3 regions of the Cloacibacillus evryensis DSM 19522 genome follow, and region 1 is predicted to be linked to each of the others. Evidence: riboswitches for the same ligand, from Rfam matches in the RefSeq annotation. Region 1 holds a riboswitch; each other region holds the start of a gene.

Region 1 (3,269 bases):
CGTGCGGCGGTGGTTCAGTTCTCCGGGCGCGCGGCCTTTTCCATTACGGAGCCAAGGTTTATCACCGCTTTGGTCAGCTCTTCAAGACGTTTGTCCATCCTGATGAGCAGGAATGAGGCCACCGCGATGGAGAATCCGTTCTGGATCATGCTGCCCGTCAGTTCGTCCATTTTTTACCGCCTCCTCTCTTTTGCGCGGTCAAGCGCGCGGGCGATGAGACGCCCGGCGATCTCAAGTATTATGCGCCATTTTGTTTTACGGGGGTTTGTTTTTATTCACCTGCTTTACTGTATGATATCAAATATTATGTATTTACGCAACCACTAATACATACTTTGAGTTGGCATTTTGCTTTGGGTTTAAGGAGGGGAGAAAGGCGCGCTCCCCTCCCGTTTTCTTTACGCTCCGGCCTATGCGAGAGCGATCTCCGTCGAGGTGCGCTCGATGAGCTCCGCCGCCTCGCAGGATACGAGGGTCACGGCGAAGGGCTGCTGCTCAAGGATGAGCTCTGCCGCCGCCTGGACCTTCGCCGCGCCCTCGGTCCCGGAGAGCTCGGGGGCCGCGTAGTCCATGCTGACGAAAAAGTTCTTGCCGGCCTCGGTGATGAATTTCATACGGATCGTTTTCATTGTCTTGTTTCACCTCCTTCCGTCGTCCTGTCTGTTCTCTTCGTTACTCGACCTCGAGGAGCCCGGTGTCGTATTTCTTCACCGAGGCTACGGGGTGCTCGAGCAGGCCGCCGAGCGCGCCCACGAGCGCGTTAAGCGTCTCCGCTCCGGCCGCCGCGCCGATCTTCGAGACGGAGACCGTCTTGGTAACGCTCTTGCCGTCGACGGTGCCGAGGGAGAGCGTAAGGCGCAGAGCTGATGTCAGGTGTTTGATGCTTGCCATTTGATTTCCTCCTTTCGTGTTTGATAACTATAATAGTGTGTCGCGGGGCGGAGTTTTACAAACAGGTTCTTTGATTGATTATTTGGGCAATTTATAATGTATGTTCATAATTGACAATGAGGCAAAGCCGTGATAGTTTACGTATAAGGTTTTGGATCTTGTTTTGACCATAATAAAATATTTTCTTCGGAGTATGGGAATCCGGTCAAATGCCGGAACGGCCCCTGCCACCGTAATCGGGACGAAGCTGCATTATGCCACTGTCAAAAGATGGGAAGGCGCAGCCCAGGATGATCGAGAGTCGGGAAACCTGCCGCGGAGATAGAATGGCTTTAAATGCGCAGCGGGCGCATGGCAGCGGCTGACCGACGTATATATCACACGCGGGAGACGGTGTCATCGCTCTCCCGCGTGTGTTCGTGTATATAGGCGGAGTTTGGCGTTCCATAGTTTGTTTAAGTTCTGTTTGCGGCAGAATCTTAATAAAAAATCGATCATCAGGAGGAGAATTTGAAAATGCGCAAAAAAACATTATCGTTACTTCTTATCATCGCGCTGGCGTTATTCACTGTCCTTCCGGCGTCAGCCGACGTGCTCTTCACGAGGCAGACGAACTATTCGAACACCGCGCTCGGCGTCATCAACGGAAGCGGCGCTCCCGTATCGCCGCTCATCGGCAACATGGGCGGGGACTCCGGGCAGGGCATCTTCGGCTTCACGAACGCCGAAGGCGGTTACCGTGTGGCGATCTCGCTCTATGGATCAGGCGCGGCTGTAGATACGATCAACGTCTACTCGCCGGGCGCGGAGGAGGACTGGAGCAAGGCGGACGTCTGGGCCAAACCGGCGGCGGAGATCACGACCTCACTCTTCAACACGCGCGCCATGAAGGCGATGAACGGCTATCTCTACGGCATCTCATACGCGAATGCGGTCGTGAGCAAGATATCGACGTCGAGCGACGATTATAAGGAGCTGGCGACGCTCGAATTCGAACCGCAGGAGGGCTACAGCGGGCACGGAGAGGGGTTGGTAACGTACAACGGCTCCGTCTACGCGATCTTCTCGGCTTCAAAGGGCACTTACGGCAACTACAGCTACCTTCCCAACACGCTGGTCAAGCTTGACGCGGACCTCAACGAAACGGCGACATTGCCGCTCGCCGGCCTCAACTTTGACGGCGGCGGGCAGGGGGCCTACGCGCTCTCCGGCTCGACGCTTTACGTGACCTCGGTCGGCGGCAGCCAGCCCTACGGCACGCTCAACGAGGCCAGCTCCATCGAGGCGGCTGACCTTGACGCGATGACGACTAAGACGCTCGTCACCGCCGCCGACGTATATAAGAAAGACAACACCTTCAACCACTTCTTCAAGGCGGTCGTCGTCGCCGGCGATAAGATCTACATCAAGGCGGTCGAATGGAAGGCCGACTTCTCCGGCTACAGCATGAGAGTCTACGAGACCACGGCGGAGAAGCTCGCCGCCGGCGATATAGGGACGATGATCAAGGACTTCACCGGCACCGGCTGGGCCGCGGGCATGAGCTACGATTCAAAGACCGGTTACCTCTGGGTTGCCGCCGGAACGTCCCTCAACCGCTATGACGGCGCGGCGTGGACGACCTATGACAAGGACGCGCTGCAGGGCGACCTCGCGCAGTTCGCTGTCGCCAACGTCCCGTCAGCACCGACGCCGGATTCCGGCTCGAGCGGCGGCTGCAACGCCGGCATTCCGACCGCTCTGATGGCGATCGCCCTCATCCCGCTTCTCATCCGCGGGAAAAGGAGCGCAAAGCAATAAATAACGGACGGATACGCAAAGCGGCAGGGCCGGCACACACTCCGGCTCTGCCTTTGCAAATATAAGCGAGGGGCTGCCAAAGTGAGAAAAAGTTTTATTGCCATTGCGTTATTATCGTTACTGTGCCTGACGCCGGGCGGCGCCGGGGCCGCCGAACGGCCGGCGGAACTGCCCGCGGAAAAGATCACCGCCGACGCGGGGGAAGAGGACAAGCTGCTGCTGTCGCCCGGCACCGTCACCGTCATCAAACCGCAGGAGATGAAGGGAGAGCAGAAAAACCTTCCCGAACTCCTTAAACAGGTCCCGGGGCTGCACATCATCGAGACCAAGGGGCGCGGCGCCTACACCACCGCCTCCGTGCGCGGCAGCTCCGCCTCGCAGGTCTCCGTCTATGTAGACGGTGTGCTGATGAACCTCGGCAGCGAACCGGCCGTCGACCTCACGACGATCCCCGTGGAAAACGTCGAGCGCATAGAGGTCTACCGCGGCTATATCCCGGCGCGCTTCGGCGGCGCCTCGATGGGCGGCGTCATCAACATCATCACCAAAAAACCCGAAAAGGCCGGCGGCTCCGTTAC
Region 2 (3,269 bases), 360 kb from region 1:
AGGCCGCGCCCGCCGCGATCCCGAGCGTGTATGGTTCGGCGAGCGGGTTCGTCAGCAGCCCCTGCAGGACGGCGCCCGCCACCGCGAGCAGCCCGCCCGTTCCGACGGCGGCGAGAAAGCGCGGCAGCCGGACGCTGCGGACGACGAGAGCCTCGGGCGAGGCGCGCGAGGCTTCGTCTAAAAACGGATTCAAAAGCGCCGCGACGCGGGCGGCGGGAATATCCCACTCGCCCGCGCCGAGCCGCCATAGCGCGGCGATGAGCAAGAGCAGGGAGAGCAGCGCCGCGAGGCGCAGCCGTTTGACGAAAAGCCGCCGCCTATGCTCCGAGAGTTCCGCCGCGCCGGTCATCCTTATTTCATCATATCCTTGATCTTGGAGACGTATACGCGGGCCATATCCGCGTCTTCGCCGAGTCCGACGAGGAAGGTCCTGACGTCCTTGTATCCGGCCGCTTTAAGCTGGCTGTACCATGATTCGGGATCGTCCTTGTCGGCGAGGTCGTTGTTCGCGTGATCGCCGGCGACGATCATCAGCGGCGAGAGGACGAGCGTCTTCACGCTCTTGTCATGCTTGAGGCGCGCGATCACGTCCTCGATCATCGGAGCCGCCTCGACCGTGCCGAGGGCGAAGCGTCCGGGGGCCTTCTTATCGAGCGAGAGCTGGAGCTGGCTGTACATCGCGTTTGCCGCGTGGTGCGGCGTGCCGTGGCCCATGAGGACGATCACGGTGTTCTTCTTCGCGAGATCCTTCGCGAAACGCTTGATGAGGATGTCGGCCATCAGGTCGCAGTCGGCGGCTGACGAGAGGTAGGGGCTGCCGAGCTTCAAGTCTCTGAATTCATACTTGCCCTTTACCGCGGCAAAGCCGTTCACGAGGCCCGCGATGTCGTCATATTCTTCGCCGGGGATGATGTGCATCGGCATCACATAGACATGGGTGAAGCCTTCGTCGTTCATCTGCGCGAGAGCGGAGGTCGGCGTCGGGATATTGAGGTTCTGTTCCTTCGCGATCTTCCGGCGGATGATGTTCGACGTGTAGGCGAGGCGCACCTCCGTGTCGGGGAATGCCTTTTTCGTCGAGTCGACGAGGTTGTCGATCGCCTTTTTCGCCTCCGGCATCGAGGTGCCGAAGGCGACGACGAGGATGCCCTTCTTGTCGGGCTTGTCCTTCGGGGCCGCGGCGAAGGCCGTGCCGGACATTACCAGTGTGAGCATTACGAGAGCTATTACAAACGATTTCATGAGAAATATTTCCATCCTTTCGATCATCGCCAATCCAGAAAAATTCTGGGTCCAATAAAAAATGACCCGGAAGCGATCCTCCGAGTCATTACCCTGTCAGCTTATGGCAAGCTGTAACAAATGCCGCGAAGACGTTTGCCCGCGCAAACAGACCCCCTTCCCTAAACCTTTCCTCAGCAGATTTCCTGACTTCCCTTCATCCTGACAGCGCGCCTTCCCGGAAAAATTCCAGTGGCTTCTTTGCGCTTTCGTCCGAGCTACAGTGGCGGGGCCGCACCGGCATTGGAAAGATCCGCACCGGTTTCCCTTACTGAGAAAGATAATATTCGATTTTCGGTCATTATAGCAGATGGCCGCCGTGTGCGACAGGTAGTTTTTGTGCCGCCGGGGCAATTTAATCCTCCTGCGCAAAGAGAAAATCAGGGGCCGTGCTCCATAACGCCGCCGAACCGTCCGTCTTAAAGTCAAGGACGTACATGCCGCCGTTCGGTATCCGCCACTCGCCGTGCGGGATATTCCTGTCGGCGAAGCGGTGCAGGAGCGCGCGCATCACGTTGCCGTGCATCGTGCCGGCCGCCGTTGAAACTCCCGCCGCGCGGCAGCGCGAAAGCAGCGCCTCGAAGCCGGCGCAGACGCGCTCCGTGAAACCGTTGAAGCTCTCGCCGCCCTCTACCGGCCTGTCCGGGGCCGCGAGCCAGGCGGTGTAGTTCGGATCGTCGTCGAGGTTTGTGTAGGGCCTGCCCTCAAGGACGCCGAGCGAACATTCGGAGAGAGCGGCGGGAAGATAATCGGCCTCGCGTCCGTAGATCAGCTCAAGCGACTGCGTGCAGCGGGCGAGCGGCGATGAAAAGTATAACTCCGCGCGCGGATATGCGAAACGCGCGCATATCGCCCGCTGTTCGGCGACGCCGCGCGGCGAGAGGGGGACATCGCGCTGTCCCGTCCAGACGTTCTCCGCGTTCGCGAGAGACAGCGCGTGGCGGATGAGACAGATCCTCACCGGTAGTCCCTCAGCGCGTCGGTCAGCAGGTCGTCTTCCTCTCTCGTCCGTGCCGCGATGCGCACGAACTTTCCCTCAAGTCCGGGAAAATTTCTCGTGTGGCGCACGACGAGGGCGCGTTCGAGCAAAAAGCGGATGAGCTTCTCGTCGTTATCCGTCCGCGCCAGAAAATAGTTGACGCAGGTCGGCAGCGTCGCGAAGCCCGCGCCGTTTACCGCGGAGATGAGCCGCGGCATCTCCGCCGCGTAATAATCCCGCGTGCGGCGCAGAAGAGCGTCGTCCGCGAGGAAGAAAAGCGCCGCCTGCTGCGCGAGGCCGCTGACGCTCCAGCTCGGCTGCCGTTTTTTCAGCCTCTCCGTCACCGAGGCGTCGGCGAGGATATAGCCGATGCGCGCGCCGCAGAGGTTGTAGGTCTTGGTGAGCGAGCGCAGCCGTATGACGTTGGGGTGGGGCCGGTATGGGAGCGGCTCCTCTTCGGTCCAGATAAAATCGCGGTAGGCTTCGTCGACGATGAAGAGCGTCCGCGGATGGCTGGCCGCGATCTCGTCAAGTTCGGCGTCCGGTATGAAGCTCCCCGTCGGGTTGCAGGGATTGCAGAGCCAGACAGATCCCCCTTGCGGCAGCTTTGCGGCGCGGAGGTCAAAGATGTTGCAGGGGGCCGCGCCAAAATTTTCAAGCGCGCGCAGATACTCGCCGTAAGTTGGCTGGAGAATAAGATTCTTCCTATCCTTTTCATAAGAGGCGATAAGATAGATCGATTCGTTGGAGCCGCTTGTCACGAGGATATCTTCCGGCGCGGCCCCCGTCGTCTTTGAAAGAAACGCGCGCAGCGCGGCACAGTCGTCGTCGGGATAATCTTCGAGCGCCGCGCGCAGGTCGGGCGAAAAGCCCCCGCGCTGCGCCACCGCGTTCGTGTTGGTGCTGAAATCGAAGACCCTCTCCGGCATCGGGATGCCGAACTGTTGATATAATTTTTCGGGATTTGCGCCGTGCGGCCGGAATTCCATCGTCAAACAAACCTTTCTGT
Region 3 (3,269 bases), 2.1 Mb from region 1:
CGCTCTTTATATATGTATGGCTCAGGCTCATTCTGCCGCTTCCGCTCGGACTTACGGCTAAGGCGGCCCTATTCGCCGTCCTCTGCGCCGCCTCGCTCAAGCAGCAGTTCTTCGTCAGCGTCGGAGGCAGCTTCTTCTCTCCCGAGCTTCCCCGGTGGCTCATCGAACTTTACGGGGCCGCCTTTGGGGCGCTCTTTCTGCTCTTTGTATTCACGCTGCTGAAAGATATTCTGATGATAGTCCTCGCTCTGGCAAGGATATTCCTGCCTGCTGCGCCGCGTCTGCCGGCCTCTGCGGGGGCGGCTCTTATATTGGCCGTGATAGCCGTTTCCGTTTCGGTCTACGGGACATATGAGGCTCAGCGGCTGCCGCGCGTCAACGAGACGGAGGTCTCGCTGCCGGGGCTGCCGCCGGAGCTTCGCGGCTTTAAAATAGCGCTGCTCAGCGACATACACATAAGCGCCTCACGCCGCGCCGATTACGCGGCGGAGCTCGTGAAACGCGTCAACGCGCTTTCGCCCGACGCGGTCCTCATAGCCGGCGATTTTATCGACGGCGTGGTGCGCGACAGGAGCGCCGATATCGCGCCGCTCTCCGGGCTTTCCGCGCCCCGCGGCATCTACGGTGTGCTGGGGAACCATGAGTACTACTTCAACGCGGGGGAGTGGAAGGCGTATATCGAGGAGACTCTCGGCATAAAGATACTCCTCAACGAACATGCGATGATCGGGCGCGGCGGTAAAAATATCGCGGTCGCCGGCGTCGCCGATCTGGCGGCGCTGCGCTTCGCGGACGCCGAGGCGCCGGACGCGGAGAAGGCGCTTTCCGGCATTCCTGAAAACGTTCCCAAAATAATCCTCGACCACCAGCCGGGCGCGGCGCGAAGGAACGCCGCGGCGGGAGCCGACCTTCAGCTCTCGGGGCACACGCACGGCGGCATGGTCCCCGGGCTCGCCGCCGTCGTCAAAAGATTCAACGGCGGCTTCGTCAGCGGCTGGTATGATGTGGGAAAGATGAAACTCTACGTATCGCCCGGCACGGGGATCTGGAACGGCTTCCTGCTCCGTATCGGCGTACCCGCAGAGATAACGGTGATGCGGCTTCGCGGGGAAGAAAGTTAGGGAACCGCTGATTATATGCACTATCTGGTGCGTATAATCAGTGGTTCCCCGGACCGTGGCTTCAGCGCCTGCCGATCATCGACGACGGCGTACTGCTTAAAGACATGATATATTTTAAGAAAGAGCTGTAAGCCAACCGCGCGCTGGCCGTGCGCGGCGCACGCGGAATGTTAAAAGCCGCTCAGCCCTTTTGGGGGTGATACTCCTTATCCTTCCAATACCACCACTTAAGCTTTTCCTGCTCGCGCGCCTCATTCTCCGCGTAGTAGACCGCCAGCCGGAAGACATATAATACGCAGCGGTCGTCCGCGAGCCCTTTGAGGATGCAGTCTCGCTCAAAGAGGACTTCGGGATCTTTTCCCACCAGATCTTTGACGCAGTTTATCCCGATATCCAGCAGGTGTTGCTCCATGTTCTTGCCGATGCCGGGAATTTTTCTCAAATCGTTCTCCATCAGCCTCATCCCTCCACACCGCGAAGAGCCGCCAGTCCGGCGGGCGTTCCTGTCGTCGTTCGAAGTCTGTTCTCAACAACCGGCGGCCGTTCCGCCGGGATTTTCTATCTTGTTATCATTGTATCATGAGGCTGAAACAGCCGCTCCCCGCCGCGGCGAGATAAAAACTATGAAGATATGTTGCTGACAAAACCGCCTGTCATAGTGTAAAATAACAAAATAATGTAACGGAGTACAGACAGGGAATCCGGTGGAAATCCGGAACAGCCCCGCTGCTGTAACTGGGACGAAAGCGCACCATGCCACTGCCGAAGGCGGGAAGGCGCGCCGTAGGATGATCAGGAGTCAGAACATCTGCCGTATCCGTATGAGTTGTAGATCGCGAGGGCGAGGTGCAGCGTCTGCTTTGCGTATATGGCAGGGGCTCCGTCTTCGGGGTCTCTGCTTTTTGTTTATATACAAATAATTAACAGAAGGAGTGTTTTTATGTATCATCTGTGGAAGAAGACAGCGGGGGCTCTCTTATTCTTGTCAATGTTCGCGGCGCCGTCGTTTGCGGCAGGGGAAACAAAGAGCGCCGATGTGGCGGATGTGGCGGCGGTAGAGGTTACTGGATCGCGTCTCGCCGATTCAATAGCCGACGTCCCGGCGCAGACCTATGTCATCACGCGCGGGGAGATCGACGCCAGCGGCGCGCGCGACGTGCAGGACGTACTGGCGAGAGTGCCGGGGATCAATACGCTGCTGAACAACGCCTCGATGGCGCAGTCGAAGGGCGTAACGGTCAGAGGCTTAAATTCCGAAGTGCTGCTGCTGGTCGACGGCATTCCCTATATGGGGGCCGATTACGGCGTGGGAGCGGACCTTGGTTCGCCATTTGATCTGCGCAGCATCGCGCTGACGGACGTTGAGCGGATCGAAGTGGTTAAGGGAGCCGGTTCCGCCATCTATGGCTCAAACGCGGCGGGCGGCGTCATCAATGTCATTACCCGCAGATCCTCCGACAAGTCCGGCGGCAGTATAACGTTGTCGGGAGGAAACAGAGAATGGTTCCGGGGAAATATCCGCGGGACCGTGGTGCTCAGCAATGATTTCAGGGTCTTTGCGGGGTACACTAGAACGCAGGAGGGCGAGACAAAGATACGGCTGGCCGACCCTTCCACCGGATTATACGACAAAGCAAAAGATTATAAAGGAAACGACTATTCTTTCGGCTTTACAAAGGGACCGTGGTCGTTCCTCGGAGAGGTCGGAGATTTTAAATCCGTATGGGATTACACGGATGTCTTTTACGGCGGAGGGACCTCCGAAAACCGTCAGGAAAATAAATACAGGCGCTTTGCCCTTAATTACGCAGACGGGGCCAATACCGGCCGCCTGTACTACCATAAGACTGAAAGAGAGGTCTCCGACAGCTCCGGCGTGACTAATTACGAGGGCGATACGTTCGGTGCCACCTATAACCGCAGGCAGGAGATCGGAACGCTGCCGTTTATTTTCGGTATGGATTTCCGCAGGGAAAAGGCGGAGTATTCCAACAGCGGCAACCCGTGGGGGGACAACCTTCCGTATGAAAATACGAGAACCGAATACGCGCCTTACATAGAGACCTCCATTCCCATCGGAGAGGCGGCCTTTGACATCGGCCTTCGCTATGAATATTGGAATGTGGAAGACGGAGAAGACGCGCACGA

The links. Region 1 has a riboswitch for cobalamin ahead of CLOEV_RS01985 (Synerg-CTERM sorting domain-containing protein). Riboswitches for the same ligand answer to the same signal wherever they lie in the genome.
Region 2: another riboswitch for cobalamin. It lies ahead of CLOEV_RS00495 (sirohydrochlorin cobaltochelatase); the one in region 1 lies ahead of CLOEV_RS01985 (Synerg-CTERM sorting domain-containing protein).
Region 3: another riboswitch for cobalamin. It lies ahead of CLOEV_RS11365 (TonB-dependent receptor plug domain-containing protein); the one in region 1 lies ahead of CLOEV_RS01985 (Synerg-CTERM sorting domain-containing protein).

What each region holds. Positions count from the first base shown of each region.
Region 1 covers NZ_KK073872.1:475,172-478,440, reverse strand. The annotation lists gene CLOEV_RS16340 (YvrJ family protein) at 15-170, opposite strand; gene CLOEV_RS01995 (DUF2922 domain-containing protein) at 411-629, opposite strand; gene CLOEV_RS01990 (DUF1659 domain-containing protein) at 673-891, opposite strand; cobalamin riboswitch at 1,021-1,223, shown strand; gene CLOEV_RS01985 (Synerg-CTERM sorting domain-containing protein) at 1,408-2,691, shown strand; gene CLOEV_RS01980 (TonB-dependent receptor plug domain-containing protein) at 2,773-3,269, shown strand, end outside.
Region 2 covers NZ_KK073872.1:117,250-120,518, forward strand. The annotation lists gene CLOEV_RS00490 (FecCD family ABC transporter permease) at 1-349, opposite strand, end outside; gene CLOEV_RS00495 (sirohydrochlorin cobaltochelatase) at 352-1,242, opposite strand; cobalamin riboswitch at 1,401-1,572, opposite strand; gene CLOEV_RS00500 (histidine phosphatase family protein) at 1,637-2,242, opposite strand; gene CLOEV_RS00505 (pyridoxal phosphate-dependent aminotransferase) at 2,239-3,249, opposite strand; gene cbiB (adenosylcobinamide-phosphate synthase CbiB) at 3,252-3,269, opposite strand, start outside.
Region 3 covers NZ_KK073872.1:2,530,742-2,534,010, reverse strand. The annotation lists gene CLOEV_RS11375 (metallophosphoesterase) at 1-1,121, shown strand, start outside; gene CLOEV_RS11370 (helix-hairpin-helix domain-containing protein) at 1,303-1,575, opposite strand; cobalamin riboswitch at 1,787-1,951, shown strand; gene CLOEV_RS11365 (TonB-dependent receptor plug domain-containing protein) at 2,110-3,269, shown strand, end outside.